DNA from 2 places in the Pseudomonas sp. DG56-2 genome. Region 1 is predicted to be linked to the other one. Evidence: predicted binding sites of a transcription regulator. Region 1 holds the regulator's gene; the other holds the start of a gene.
What was found. The regulator sigma-54, encoded in region 1, starts transcription at its own class of promoters, with help from an activator protein. The targets are predictions, from matches to a motif close to ANTGGCATNNANNTTGCTNT.
Positions count from the first base shown of each region.

Region 1 (7,632 bases):
GCTCCGGCTGGTTGAGCAGGCGTAGCTTGATCGAGTCACGTAACTGATAGAGGTTCAGGTTGGTGGTGTCGATCTTCAGGTCGGCAAGGTCGGCAATCGGCCCCAGCAGGTCGGTTTCGACCTTGATCGCTTCGGCCAGCGAGCGATTGGCGTTAGTCAGCGGATGGCGCCTGCGGGTTTCCGAGAAGCGCTTGAGCAGCGTTTCTTCATCGGCATCCAAGTACAGCACATCACATTGAATGTGCTTGCTTCGGGCGTCCTCCAGAAGTTCCGGGAATCGAGTCAGGTGACTCGGGAGGTTACGCGCATCGATCGACACTGCCACTTTCGGCTGCATCAACTCGGTGTTGATCAGGGCGTTTTCAGCCAGCTGCGGCAGCAGTCCGGCAGGCAGGTTATCGATGCAGTAGTAGCCGTGGTCCTCCAGGACTGCGAGGGCGGTGCTCTTGCCGGAGCCGGATCGGCCACTGACGATAATCAGGCGCATGTTCAGTGCTCGTTCTGTACGTCCAGTACAACCTGGTACAGGGCTTCACTGCTCTGGGCGGCACGTAGCCGGTCACGCACGTCCTTTCGGTCGAGCATGCTGGCAATTTGGCGCAACAGCTCGAGGTGCGCATCGGTAGCCGCTTCGGGAACCAGCAGGACAAACAGCAGATCGACCGGGGCGCCATCGATGGCGTCATAGTCGATCGGTGCTTCCAGGTGTATCAGGGCGCTGATGGGGGAAGTGCAACCTTTGAGGCGGCAATGTGGAATGGCAATGCCATTACCAAATCCGGTCGACCCGAGTTTCTCCCGGGCAAACAGGCTTTCAAAAACGATCTGCATCTCCAGGTCCGGAACTTCCCGGTGGATCAGGGTGGCGACTTCCTGGAGGGCGCGCTTTTTACTGCCACCCGGCGCGTTCACCAAGGAACGGCCGGGGGTCAGGATGGTTTCAAGTCGGATCATGGATGAGGGGGATCAGCGGGCCGCTGCACCTTGCAGCAGGCTTTGCTGTTTTTCCTTGTGTTTTTTCAGTTGGCGGTCGAGCTTGTCGGTCAAGGCGTCGATCGCTGCATACATGTCTGTGTGTTCGGCATTTGCAACCACTTCGCCGCCGGGAATAAACAGCGTTGCTTCAATTTTCTGCTGCAGTTTCTCGACCTTCATGATCACCGTTACGTTGGTAATCTTGTCAAAGTGCCCTTCCAGCCGTTTCAGTTTCTGTTCGACGTACTCGCGCAGCGGCTGGGTGACTTCTACATGCTGTCCACTGATATTGACTTGCATACAGCTTCTCCTTTTGTTGCCCGTGCATAAGAGGCAGGTGTTGCGCCTGCCACTGAACTGCTGTGGCGATCCTAGGGGCTACATCAGTCGCTTGCGTTCACTCGACGGTGCAATGCCGAGGGACTCGCGGTACTTGGCGACGGTGCGACGGGCTACCTGGATGCCTTGTGCCTCCAGTAAACCAGCGATCTTGCTGTCACTCAATGGCTTTTTCTGATTTTCCGCTGCAACCAGTTTTTTGATGATCGCGCGAATCGCTGTAGACGAGCACTCGCCGCCTTCAGAGGTGCTTACGTGGCTGGAGAAAAAGTACTTCAGCTCGTAAATTCCCCGAGGTGTATGCATGTATTTTTGCGTGGTGACCCGAGAAATGGTCGACTCGTGCATGCCCACCGCCTCGGCGATGTCGTGCAGGACCAATGGCTTCATTGCTTCGTCGCCGTGGTCGAGGAAACCACGCTGGTGCTCGACGATCTGGGTGGCAACCTTCATCAGGGTTTCGTTGCGGCTCTGCAGGCTTTTGATGAACCATCGAGCCTCCTGCAACTGGTTGCGCATGAAGGTGTTGTCGGCACTGGTATCGGCGCGGCGCACGAATCCTGCGTACTGCGGGTTGACCCGCAGGCGCGGCACGGCTTCCTGGTTGAGTTCGACCAGCCAGCGCTCGTTGTCCTTGCGTACGATTACGTCGGGGACTACATATTCGGGCTCGCTGGATTCGATCTGCGAGCCCGGGCGAGGGTTGAGGCTCTGGACCAGTTCAATGACCTGGCGCAACTCGTCTTCCTTGAGTTTCATCCTGCGCATCAATTGGCTGTAGTCGCGACTGCCGAGCAGGTCGATGAAGTCTCGCACCAGTCGCTGGGATTCGGCCATCCAGGGGGTATTGGCTGGCAGCTGGCGCAATTGCAGCAGCAAGCACTCACTGAGGTTGCGCGCGCCGATTCCGGACGGTTCGAACTGCTGGATACGGTGCAGCACGGCTTCGACTTCATCGAGCTCGATGTCCAGCTCGGGATCGAAGGACTCGCAGATTTCCTCGAGGGTTTCGTCCAGGTAGCCCTGGCTGTTGATGCAGTCGATCAGGGTAACGGCGATGAGCCGATCGGTATCGGACATCGGCGCCAGGTTCAACTGCCAGAGCAGGTGGCTTTGCAGGCTCTCGCCCGCCGACGTACGGGTGGTGAAGTCCCACTCGTCATCGTCGTTGCTGGGCAGGCTGCTGGCGCTGGTTTGGTAGATGTCTTCCCAGGCGGTATCGACGGGAAGTTCGTTGGGTATGCGCTCGCTCCATTCGCCATCTTCCAGGTTATCCACAGTTTGCGTGGTTTCCTGGAAGCTGCTGTCCTGGACTTCGGCGACAGGCTTGCTTTCGGCGTTATCCGCCATCGGGTCGCTGTTATCGAAGTCCTCGCCTTCTTCCTGGCGTTCGAGCATCGGGTTCGACTCCAGCGCTTCCTGGATTTCCTGTTGGAGGTCCAGGGTAGACAGCTGGAGTAGTCGGATAGCCTGTTGCAACTGAGGAGTCATCGTCAGTTGCTGGCCCATTCTTAGGACGAGCGATGGTTTCATGGCAGGGGCTTAACACCTTTTTCGCCGGCGCACATGCGCCATCCACTACAAGGGCACCGAAGCGCCAACTTTAAGCAAGTTATATGCCTGAAATTGGAGCGTTTGCCTAGGGTGCCGTACCAATTAAGCCGGATTTCACCGGATCAGCAGCCCAAGGCAAATGCTGGTCGCTTCGAACTTACAAGCGGAACTCGTGGCCCAGGTAGACCTCTTTGACCAGGTCGTTGGCCAGGATAGTCTCTGCGTCGCCTTCGGCAATCAGTTGACCATCATTGACGATGTAAGCTGTTTCGCAGATATCCAGGGTCTCTCGGACGTTGTGGTCGGTGATCAACACACCGATGCCCTTGGCCTTGAGGTGGTGGATGATCTGCTTGATGTCACCGACCGAAATCGGGTCGACACCGGCAAAGGGTTCATCGAGCAGGATGAATTTCGGCGCGGTAGCCAGGGCGCGGGCAATTTCCACGCGGCGACGTTCGCCACCGGAAAGGCTCATGCCAAGGTTGTCGCGAATGTGGCTGATGTGAAATTCCTGCAGCAGGCTTTCCAGTTCTTTGCGACGTCCGGCGGTGTCGAGGTCCTTGCGGGTCTCGAGGATCGCCATGATGTTGTCGGCAACCGAAAGCTTGCGAAAGATCGAGGCTTCTTGCGGCAGGTAGCCGATGCCGGCGCGTGCGCGGCCATGCATGGGCTGGTGGCTGACATCCAGGTCGTCGATCAGGACGCGGCCCTGATCGGCCTGGACCAGGCCAACGATCATGTAGAAGCAGGTGGTCTTGCCGGCGCCGTTAGGGCCTAGCAGGCCGACGATCTGGCCGCTGTCGATAGACAGGCTGACGTCGCGTACCACTTGCCGGCTCTTGTAGCTCTTGGCCAGGTGCTGGGCTTTGAGGGTCGCCATTTACTCGGCCTTCTTCTTCGGCTGGATCACCATGTCGATACGTTGGCGCGGCGTGGTCACGTTGCCGCCACGACCGGCAGTCGCTACCTGGGACTTGGTGTTGTAGACGATCTTCTCGCCTTCGGTGGTATTGCCTTCGTTGACTACCTTGGCACGGTCGGTGAGCACGACCAGATCTTTTTGTGCCTGGTACTGGATGGTCACGGCATAGCCTTGCATTTTGTCGGGCTTGGCGGCGCTCTGCTGCTGCTCGAAGTAGGCCAGGTTGCCCACCGAAGTCACCACGTCGATATCGCCGGATTCGGCGCGCGTGATGGTTACGGTATTGCCTTTGATCATCATCGACCCTTGAGTGATGATGACGTCGCCGGTATAGGTGGCAACGCCTTTCTTGTCATCCAGATGCGCGTTGTCGGCCTGGATACGGATAGGCTGATCGCGGTCGTTCGGCAGGGCCCAGGCGCTCGCGCTTCCCAGTGCTGCGCTCAGGCTGAGCAAAAAGGGGAGGGTTTTAACGAGCCTCATACTGTCCTCTTACGTTAGAAAGCAGGTCCATCCTGCCTTCTTTCAAATACGCTTTCATTCCATTGCCCGTAGTGACGCCACCGGCGCCGTCGATTCTAACGGCTTGCTCGGTTTGAGCATATTGCTTCTGCGGGAATACGGTCATGCGACTGCTGGTAATGATCATGGTGCGGTTCTTTTCATCGGTCCGGGCAACCCGTACCGAGTCGATCAGTTCCACTTCAGTGCCGTCAGGATTGACCTCGCCCTTTTCACTTTGCACATGCCAAGGGTAGGTGGTGCCGCGATACATCTGCAGGTCCGGCTTGGTCAGCAAGGTCACTTCGCTGACCATGAGGTGCTCGACCTTATCTGCAGTCATCTCGTACTGCATTTTGCCATCAGGCAGGAACTGCACGCTGTGGGCATTGGTGGCGTAGTAATCGATTGCGTTCTTGTCGACGGTCGCCTGGGGCTTGTCGAGGAAGGTCTCGGGACTGATGTTCCAGTAGCCGACCGCCACCAGCAAGGCGGCGATCACACTGAACAGCGCAATGGTTCGAATCTTTTTACTGAACATGTGTCGCTCTACAGGTAATTGGCATTGGCCGCGTCGAGATTGCCCTGGGCTTGCAGGATCAACTCGCAGAACTCTCGTGCGGCGCCTTCACCGCCACGGGCCTTGGTGATCCCGTGGGCGTGCTCGCGTACGAAGGTTGCGGCATTGGCCACTGCCATGCCCAGGCCGACGCGACGGATCACCGGCAGGTCGGGCAGGTCGTCGCCCAGATAGGCGACCTGTTCATAGCTTAGGTTGAGTTGGCCAAGAAGTTCGTCCAGCACCACCATTTTATCTTCGCGGCCTTGATACAGGTGAGGAATACCGAGGTTCTTGGCCCGGCGTTCGACTACCGGGGTTTTGCGCCCACTGATAATTGCCGTGGTAACGCCCGAGGCCATGAGCATTTTAATGCCTTGGCCATCGAGAGTGTTGAATGTCTTGAACTCGCTGCCATCTTCGAGGAAATACAAACGCCCGTCGGTCAAGACGCCATCAACGTCGAAGACGGCGAGTTTGATGGCCTTGCCACGTTGAAGCAGGTCCTGGCTCATTTACATCACTCCCGCACGCAACAGATCGTGCATGTTCAGGGCGCCAACCGGGCGCTCGTTCTTGTCGATCACAACCAGGGCGCTGATCTTGTGATCTTCCATGATTTTCAGGGCCTCGGCGGCGAGCATTTCGGCACGGGCAGTCTTGCCATGAACGGTCATGACGTCTTCGATCAGGGTTGTGTGCACATCGATGCTGCGATCCAGGCTGCGGCGCAAGTCACCGTCGGTGAAGATCCCGGCCAACCGTCCGTCGGCTTCGAGGACCACAGTCATGCCCAAACCTTTGCGAGACATTTCAAGGAGCGCGTCCTTGAGCAGGGTGCCGCGCTGCACGTGAGGCAACTCCTCGCCTGCGTGCATGACGTTTTCGACTTTCAGCAGCAGTCGACGCCCGAGGGCGCCGCCAGGGTGAGAGAACGCGAAGTCTTCAGCGGTGAAACCGCGCGCTTCGAGCAGCGCAATGGCCAGGGCATCGCCCAATACCAACGCCGCGGTCGTCGAGGACGTCGGAGCCAGGTTGAGCGGACAGGCCTCCTGGGCGACGCGAGCATCAAGATTGACCTCCGCAGCCTTGGCCAGGGGCGAGTCTGGGTTGCCAGTGAGGCTGATCAGTTGGATGCCCAGACGTTTGATCAACGGCAGCAACGTAACGATTTCGGCGGTAGATCCGGAATTGGACAGGGCGAAGATGACGTCGTCACGCGTGATCATGCCCATGTCGCCGTGGCTGGCTTCAGCCGGGTGCACGAAGAATGCCGGGGTGCCGGTGCTTGCCAGGGTGGCGGCGATCTTGTTGCCGATGTGCCCAGACTTGCCCATGCCGACCACTACCACCCGGCCCTTGCTGGCCAGGATCAGTTCGCAGGCCTTGACGAAATCGGCGTCGATGTGGGCCAGCAAGCCCTCAACCGCTTCGAGTTCGAAACGGATGGTGCGTTGCGCGGATTGGATCAGGTCGCTGGATTGGCTCATGTCGAAAATCGGATTGCCTGATGAAAAGGCGGCGATTATAGCGGTAATGCGCAAAACCCTCACCTTGTGATTGTCATACAGTCGCTCAGTTACCTTAACCGTAGCTGAACAAGCACAGCAGCGGCCTTGGGGCGCCGCTATCAGCGATGCTATAGTTCGCCGCCTGTTCGGCCCGCTTCGGGCGTTCGTGCCTCCATGAAGGGGGCGCGCGTCTGAGTGAAAAGGGTGCATCGCAAGGAGTTTAGATGAGCGTTGATAACGCCTACGCGGTCGAATTGAAGGGCCTGTCCTTCAAGCGCGGTTCGCGCAGCATCTTCAATAATGTCGATATACGCATTCCCCGCGGCAAGGTCACCGGCATCATGGGACCCTCCGGGTGCGGCAAGACCACACTGTTGCGTCTGATGGGGGCACAGCTGCGTCCGAGCAGCGGTGAAGTCTGGGTTGCCGGTCAGAATCTGCCGACGCTGTCGCGCAGCGATCTGTTCGATGCACGCAAGCAAATGGGAGTGCTGTTTCAAAGTGGTGCGCTGTTTACGGATCTCGATGTATTCGAGAACGTGGCGTTTCCGCTGCGGGTACATACCAAGCTGTCTGACGAGATGATTCGCGATATCGTCTTGATGAAGCTGCAGGCCGTCGGCTTGCGCGGCGCCATCGAATTGATGCCTGACGAACTGTCCGGTGGCATGAAGCGCCGAGTGGCCTTGGCGCGTGCCATTGCCCTGGACCCGCAGATCCTCATGTATGACGAACCCTTCGTCGGCCAGGACCCGATCGCCATGGGCGTTCTGGTGCGCTTGATCCGCTTGCTCAACGATGCCTTGGGTATTACCAGCATCGTGGTATCCCATGACCTGGCCGAAACTGCCAGTATTGCCGACTACATTTACGTGGTCGGTGATGGCCAGGTGCTTGGCCAGGGCACTCCGGATGAGCTGATGGGGTCGGATAACCCGCGCATTCGTCAATTCATGAAAGGCGACCCGGATGGCCCGGTGCCCTTTCACTTTCCTGCGCCGGATTACCGCGCCGATCTTCTGGGGAAGCGTTGATGCGCAGAAAATCCTTACTCGAACGTATTCGCCGCTTTGGCCGTTCGGCCATCGATGTGCTGGCGATACTCGGCCGCTCGTTCCTGTTCCTCCTGCATTCTCTGGTAGGGCGCAGTGGGACTGGCGGCGGTTTTCAACTGCTGGTCAGGCAACTTTATTCGGTCGGCGTCCTGTCGCTGGCGATTATCGTCGTATCCGGTGTGTTCATCGGCATGGTGCTGGCGCTGCAGGGCT
Region 1 is NZ_CP032311.1:4,738,354-4,745,985, reverse strand. It holds gene rapZ (RNase adapter RapZ) at 1-487, opposite strand, end outside; gene ptsN (PTS IIA-like nitrogen regulatory protein PtsN) at 490-954, opposite strand; gene hpf (ribosome hibernation-promoting factor, HPF/YfiA family) at 967-1,275, opposite strand; gene D3Z90_RS21750 (RNA polymerase factor sigma-54) at 1,354-2,847, opposite strand; gene lptB (LPS export ABC transporter ATP-binding protein) at 3,026-3,751, opposite strand; gene lptA (lipopolysaccharide transport periplasmic protein LptA) at 3,752-4,276, opposite strand; gene lptC (LPS export ABC transporter periplasmic protein LptC) at 4,263-4,835, opposite strand; gene D3Z90_RS21730 (HAD family hydrolase) at 4,844-5,368, opposite strand; gene D3Z90_RS21725 (KpsF/GutQ family sugar-phosphate isomerase) at 5,369-6,343, opposite strand; gene D3Z90_RS21720 (ATP-binding cassette domain-containing protein) at 6,589-7,398, shown strand; gene mlaE (lipid asymmetry maintenance ABC transporter permease subunit MlaE) at 7,398-7,632, shown strand, end outside.

Region 2 (7,632 bases), 2.5 Mb from region 1:
AAATGCTGTTTGTACAAGGGCGCTGCCACCACCAACTCGCCCTTGATGTGTCCGATCAGGCCGCGACCGATCACATTGGCACCTGACTTGGGGTCGTGGTTGTCGATGGCAAATACCGGGGTTTGCTCCTCAGGCAGGTAGAACAACGCCACCTGCCGGCCTTCGAACCAGACAACCACGCCCGATTGCGCAACCAGGTCCTGGCGTTTGCACACCGTTTGCCAGTCTTGGGTTTGCAGGTTTACAGCAGCATTGGACAGACTCATCACAGCACCTCTTCAGTGGTCGGGATCAAGTGAAGCTCTGCGGCGGCAATGGGGCGGCGTTGACCACGCTCACGAACAAAGTGCACGCCGGGATCTGGGCGATGGTCATTGACGAAAGTGCGAAAGCGCTTGAGCTTCTCGGGATCCTTGAGAGCATTGGCCCATTCACATTCGTAGCGATCGACCACTAACTGCATCTGAGCTTCCAGCTCGGCAGCCAGGCCTAGTGAATCTTCGATAATGACCTGTTTCAGATAGTTCAAGCCGCCTTCCAGGCTCTCGCGCCAGACCGACGTGCGCTGCAATTTGTCGGCGGTGCGGATGTAGAACATCAGCACCCGGTCGATGAGGCGGATCAGCCCGGCATCATCCAGATCAGTGGCGAACAGCTCGGCATGCCGCGGACGCATGCCGCCATTGCCGCAGATGTACAGGTTCCAGCCCTTCTCGGTGGCGATTACACCAATATCCTTGCTCTGCGCCTCGGCACATTCACGGGTGCAGCCAGAAACCGCGAACTTGAGTTTGTGCGGCGAGCGCAGGCCCTTGTAGCGGTCCTCCAGAAGCAAGGCCATCTTCACGCTGTCCTGCACGCCGTAGCGACACCAGGTGCTGCCGACACAGGATTTCACCGTGCGCGTGGACTTGCCGTAGGCGTGGCCGGTTTCGAAGCCGGCTTCGATCAGCTCACCCCAGATCGCCGGCAACTCGTGCAATTGCGCGCCAAAAAGATCGATGCGCTGGCCACCGGTAATCTTGGTGTAGAGGTCGTACTTTTTCGCCACCTCACCGATGACGATGAGCTTGTCCGGGGTAATTTCACCGCCAGGAATTCGCGGCACAACCGAATAGGTACCATTCTTTTGCATGTTGGCCATGAAGGTGTCGTTGGTGTCCTGCAACGGCACCAGCGATGCGTCCATGATGGGCTGGTTCCAGCACGATGCGAGGATGGAGCCGACCGTGGGCTTGCAAATGTCGCAACCGACATGGCCGCGACCATGCTTGGCGAGCATTTCGTCAAAACTGAGGATGCCCTCAACGCGCACCAGGGCATACAACTCCTGGCGCGTGTAGGCAAAGTGTTCGCATAGGCTCTTGTCGACACTGACACCCCGGGCAATCAGCTCGTGCTCGAAGACCTGCTTGAGCAATGCCGCGCAACCACCGCAACCGGTACACGCCTTGGTCTGTTGCTTGAGGGCAGCCAGTTCGCCACAACCCTTGTCGATGGCGCTGCAGATCGCGCCTTTGCTGACGTTGTGGCAGGAGCAGATGGTCGCAGTGTCCGGCAGGGCATCGGCACCGAGGGTCAGCGCCCCGGAGACTTGCGGCAGAATCAAGGCCGCAGGATCAGCCGGCAGGGCAATTGCGTTCTGCACGTATTGCAGCAAGGTGTCGTAATAGCTGTTGTCGCCTACCAGTACCGCGCCCAGCACGCGTTTGCCCGAGGCATCCACCACCAGACGGCGGTACGCCGAGTTGGCTTCGTCGATGAAACGGTAGCTACGCGCCCCGGGTGTCGCACCATGGGCATCGCCGATTGAACCGACGTCAACCCCGAGCAACTTGAGCTTGGTCGACATGTCGGCACCGTTGAAGCGTGCGGCCGCATCCCCCATCAGCGTCGCCGCAACGTTACGCGCCATGCTGTAGCCCGGTGCTACGAGACCGAACACGCTGCCGTTCCACGATGCGCATTCGCCAATGGCAAAAATCCGCGGGTCGCTGCTGCGACAGTCGCTGTCGATCACCACGCCACCGCGTGCGGCAATCTCCAAACCGCTGTTGCGCCCCAGGGCATCCTGCGGGCGGATACCGGCGGAAAACACGATCAGGTCGGTTTCCAGGAATTCGCCACCCTCGAAGTTCATCCGGTAGCGATAATCTTCACCGGTTACCACCGCTTGCGTGCCACGCGAGACATGCACACCGACGCCAAGTGCCTCGATCTGCGCCCGCAGGGCTGCGCCACCTTCGCTGTCCAACTGCACCGGCATCAAGCGTGGTGCAAACTCGACCACATGCGCTTCGAGCCCCAATGACTTCAGGGCATTGGCAGCTTCAAGCCCCAACAAGCCACCGCCGACCACCACACCGCGCCGTGCATTGGCAGCTGCCGCGCGGATGCCATCAAGGTCATCGAGGGTGCGGTAGACCAGACGCGACGCCCCTTCGCAGCCGACGACTGGCGGAACGAAAGGGTATGAACCGGTGGCCAGGATCAATTGATCATAGGGGTAGCGACCAGCCGACGTCAGCACTTCACAGCGGTCGCGGTCGATCTCCAGCACGGCTTCACCCAAATGCAGGCTGACGCCGCTGTCGGCGTACAGGCTCGCAGCACCCAGGGCTAAGGCTTCAGCGTCGCTGCCACTGAAATACTCGGACAAGTGAACACGGTCGTAGGCACGCTGGCGCTCCTCACCGAACACCCGCACCTCGAAACGGCTCAAGGCATTGCGCTCAATCAGTTGCTCAACGCAGTGATGCCCGACCATGCCGTTGCCGACGATGATCAACTTTTGCCGCTGGACGATAGTTTCTGCATTCATACCCGATCCTCACTCAAGGCCATTCACGGTGGCTGTGCTGCTGGGGCTAGCCCGGAAAAACAAAAAGGCGCCTGGAGCCGAAGCTCCAGGCGCCTTTGCCTGGTCGTTTTATGTAGTTCAGGGTGCAGATCGCCATTGACCCGCCAGAACGTTGTAACAGAGCAGCAGCACAGAGCGTGCCAACTGCCGAAGTCCCTGAAACCGCGGCCTGCGGTTACGACAAAGCGCACTTCCCGACCCAGCCTGGTGCAGCCCTCCCTCTTATGGGGCGCTCAATACACATCGCGCAGATAGCGCTTGTTGCGACTCATCTCTGCGACGTAGGCATCAGCCTGATCGACGTTCATCGCGCCATGCTTGGCAATCACCTGCTTGAGCGCCGCATCGACGTCACGGGCCATGCGCTCGGCATCACCACAGACATAAAAGTGCCCCCCTTCCTCCAACCAGCGCCAAAGCTCAGCGCCTTGTTCGAGCATGCGTTGCTGCACATAGATTTTTTCCGGCTGATCGCGGGAGAACGCGGTGTCCAGCCGATGCAAATGCCCTTCGCGCTGCCAGGTCTGTAACTCGTCCCGGTAGTAAAAATCACTGGCAGCCTTTTGCTCGCCGAACAGCAACCAGTTGCGCCCCTTGGCCCCCTCGGCCTGACGCTCCTGCAAAAACGCTCGAAACGGTGCGACCCCAGTACCGGGACCGACCATGATCACCGGCGCGGAGTTGTCCTTGGGCAAACGAAAATGGGCCGTCGGTTGGGTGAAAATGGCCACCTCGGCTTGCGTGGCGCGATCGGCCAAATAGGTGGAGCAAACACCTTTGCGCTGGCCGTAGCGAACGGTAGAGAGGGTCAGATGAACCTGGTCCGAATGCAGCTTGGGGCTCGAACTGATCGAGTACAGCCGGGGCTGCAAGGGTTTGAGCAGGCTCAACCAGGTTTCCTGGTCCCATTGCGGCTGGAAGGCATGCACCAGGTCGATCAGTTGTTTGCCCCACAGCCACGCTTTGAGGGCCGCCTTGTTCTGCGGCTTGAGCATATCGGTCAGCATTGAGTCGCCGCTATGTCGGGCGATGGCCTCAAGGATTGCCGGGGTAATGCGGGCAATTTCCAGGTGCTCGCTCAAGGCGCTGAACAACGCCATGTCGGCCTTGCCTTTAAGGCTGACAGGGCTGGCTCCCTCAAGCCCCGCCGCCGTCAGCAACTCATCCACCAGCGCCGGGCAGTTGCGCGGCCACACGCCCAAGGCATCACCCGCCTGATAGCGCATTTCGCTACCGGCCAAATCGAAGATTATCTGCCGTGTTTCCTTGCCCGCTCCTGGACTGTTCAGCAAGCGGTTGCCCACCAATCTGGTCGGCAACGGATTGTGCTTGTTGAAACCCGAGGTCGCCGGCGCTGGCATAGGCAGAGCAAGCAGCGGCGCCTGCTGGCCGAGCTTGCTGAGCAAGGCCTGCAGCCATTGCCCGGCGGGCTCGCTGAAGTCACCCTCGCAATCGACGCGTGCCAGCAGGCGCTGGCCGCCCACCTCGGACAAGCGCTGGTCCAGCTTGCGACCAAAGCCACAAAACTGCTCGTAGCTGGAATCGCCCAGGGCCAATACCGCATAGGGCAGCCCGGCACAGCGTTGCGAATGCTCGCCATGCAGGTCCTGCCAAAAACCGGCGCCTGAATCTGGCGCATCGCCGTCACCAAAGGTGCTGGCGATCAACAGCAGACTTGCGGGGCTATCGAGTTGCGCCAGCGCTACATCTTCCATGCAGCTCAACTGCACCGCCAGCCCCACTTCGCGCAAGCGCGCTGCGCACTGTTCAGCAAGGGCCTGGCCGTTGCCGGTTTGCGAGGCCCAGAGCAACAAATGCTGGTCTTGCATCGAAACAGGCGGTTGCTCAATTTCAACTGCCTTTATGCGCTCACCTGCTACCCGGCTTAACGCCACTGCGCAGTATTTGAAAGCAGGTTGCAGCGAGTCAGGATCAACGGCGTCACTGGTCAGTGCGTTAATTGCCAGGTTTTCACCGTAGACATCGTTCCAATGAAAGGGGGCAAAGCAATTGCCCGGCAGCACCCGCGTGGTGATTCGTGCCGGTAATACTGCCCGACCCCGTCGAGAACGTATTTGCACCTGGTCTTTTTCAGCGATCCCCAAGCGCGTGGCATCTTCCGGATGAATTTCCACAAAGGGGCCTGGATCAAGCTTGTTCAGTGCGCCAACCTTGCCGGTCTTGGTCAGCGTGTGCCATTGATGCTGGACCCGGCCGGTATTGAGCACCAGGGCAAACTCATCATCCGGCAACTCGGCAGCAGGCAGGCACGGACGCGCAAAAAAGCGCGCCTTGGCGCTGCTGGTGGGAAAGGCAATGCTCGGCGTATGCCCTTGAACATCGCGGTACAGCGTCTGGCTGATGCCGTCGTTGCGATAGCGCAGCGGGCTGCGCGTGTCTGTGCGCCCGGGTTCGCACGGCCACTGCCGAGGCGCCTGGCGCAACGCGGTATAGCTGATCCCACGCACGTCGTAGCCCGTCGCGGGATTCCAGGCGCGGCGGATCTCATCGAATACAGCCTCGGCATTTTCGTAGCTGAAGGCCTCGGCGTACCCCATGGCACAAGCAACTCGGGCGATGATTTGCCAGTCTGGCAAGCTGTCACCCGCAGGCTCTACGGCCTTGTTCATCAACGTCAGGTTGCGCTCGGAGTTGATCATCACCCCTTCGCCTTCGGCCCAAAGCGTCGCGGGCAAAAGGATATCGGCGTAGCGGTTGGTTTCGGTATCGAGAAAGGCATCCTGGGTGATCACCAGCGCTGCCTTGCGCAATCCATCGATCACCTGTTGGCGATTGGCAACGCTGGCCACCGGGTTGCTGCAGATGATCCAGCACGCCTTGATCTGCCCTGCAGCCAATTGCTCGAACAACGCCACGGTGCCATCCCCTGCTTCACTGCGCAGGCTACCGGCAGGCACTTGCCAGAGCTGTTCGACAAAGGCCCGATCACTGTCGATCAAGGCCGAACGCTGACCGGGCAGGCCTGCGCCCATGTAGCCCATCTCGCGCCCCCCCATCGCGTTAGGCTGGCCGGTCAGGGAGAACGGCCCGCTACCCGGCCGACAGATCGCCCCGGTGGCCAGGTGCAGATTGCACAAGGCGTTGGTCTGCCAGGTGCCATGAATGCTCTGGTTCAGGCCCATGGTCCAGCAACTCATCCACTCCGGCGCCTGGCCGATCCAGTCGGCGGCCTGGCGAATGTCCGCCTCGGCAAGCCCGGTTATGGCCGCGACGCGCTCGGGGGTGTAATCCTCGAGAAAATCCGCCATGGCCGCCCAGCCTTCGGTGTAGCGCTCGATGAAGGCATGGTCACAGTGGCCCTTGTGCCTGAGTAGATACAGCAGGCCATTAAGCAGCGCCAGATCGGTGCCCGGCTTGATCTGCAGGAACAGATCGGCCTTGTCGGCGGTCGCACTGCGCCGCGGGTCGACAACAATCAGTCGAGCCCCAGCCTTGAGCCGATCAAGCAGACGCAGAAAAAGAATCGGATGACAGTCGGCCATGTTCGCGCCGATGACGAAGAAGACTTCGGCGCGATCGATGTCCTGGTAGCTGCCCGGTGGTCCGTCGGCGCCCAGTGATTGCTTGTAGCCACTGCTGGCGCTGGCCATGCACAGGCGCGAGTTGGACTCGATGTGTCGGCTGCGGATAAAACCTTTGGCCAGTTTGTTGATCAGGTATTGGGCCTCCAGCGACATCTGCCCGGAGACATAGAACGCCAGGGCGTCCGGTCCGTGCGCGTCGATGATTGCGCGCAAACGCAGCGCCGCCTGCTCGATGGCGACATCGATGGGGGTCTGCACCGGATCGCGCTGGCGTTCATTGCGCACAAAGGCGTGCTCCATGCGACCTGAATCGCACAGCGGCAGATGCGCGGTCAGCCCTTTGGTGCACAAGCGCCCGAAATTGCTCGGATGCTGCTTGTCACCACTGATCTTGGTTACCCGGTTGCCCTCAACCGACATGACAATGCCACACCCAACCCCACAATAAGGGCAAACGCTACGCACACTGGTGCTGCTCATCTGCCGACCTCCTGCTTGCGCAAACAAAAAGGCGCCCTGCTGCCCCGGCTCGAAAAAACAAGCAGGGCAACACGGCGCCTTTGTCGTGAACGGGGCAATCTGCGTTGATTGCCGAATGCTCAAGCTAAAGCAAGGGTCGCGCCAGAACCGCAGGCGCCGCATGAGCCCGCGATTTGCTCAAGCGCGCAGCGCAACTTTTGCACTGCCTTGGGTATGCGCGCACCAACTCGGCCCATGCTGGCACGGAGAAAGCAATGGCGTACCAGCGTGCTGGTGGCGTCTGGGAAAATTCCAGGCACAAAAAAAGCGACCCTAAGGTCGCTTTCTTTGTTGCTTCAGGGTGTTCAGTGGGCCCTGAAGCTAAATATGGCGCAGCGGACGGGACTCGAACCCGCGACCCCCGGCGTGACAGGCCGGTATTCTAACCGACTGAACTACCGCTGCGCTATACACTGAGTGGTGGGTGATGACGGGATCGAACCGCCGACCCTCTGCTTGTAAGGCAGATGCTCTCCCGGCTGAGCTAATCACCCTTCGTCTCGGTGTGGCGCGCATTCTACGGAGCACCGAACACTCTGGCAAGCACTTTTTTAAAAAAATTTTTCAGGCGTTCCAAAGACTTAGCGCGGGGTTGGCCTTGGGTGCCTGCTCGGAGAATAATGCCCGCCTATGTATTAAGGAGAGCTTCACCCCATGTGGTTCAAAAACCTGCTGACCTACCGCCTGACCCAGGATGTCCCGTTCGAT
Region 2 is NZ_CP032311.1:1,445,676-1,453,307, reverse strand. It holds gene nirD (nitrite reductase small subunit NirD) at 1-266, opposite strand, end outside; gene nirB (nitrite reductase large subunit NirB) at 266-2,821, opposite strand; gene D3Z90_RS06775 (bifunctional nitrate reductase/sulfite reductase flavoprotein subunit alpha) at 3,094-6,885, opposite strand; tRNA gene D3Z90_RS06770 (tRNA-Asp) at 7,253-7,329, opposite strand; tRNA gene D3Z90_RS06765 (tRNA-Val) at 7,343-7,418, opposite strand; gene rdgC (recombination-associated protein RdgC) at 7,579-7,632, shown strand, end outside.
Region 2: nirB (nitrite reductase large subunit NirB) is a predicted target of sigma-54. The motif match lies at 2,986-3,005, and genes of this name have one in related genera.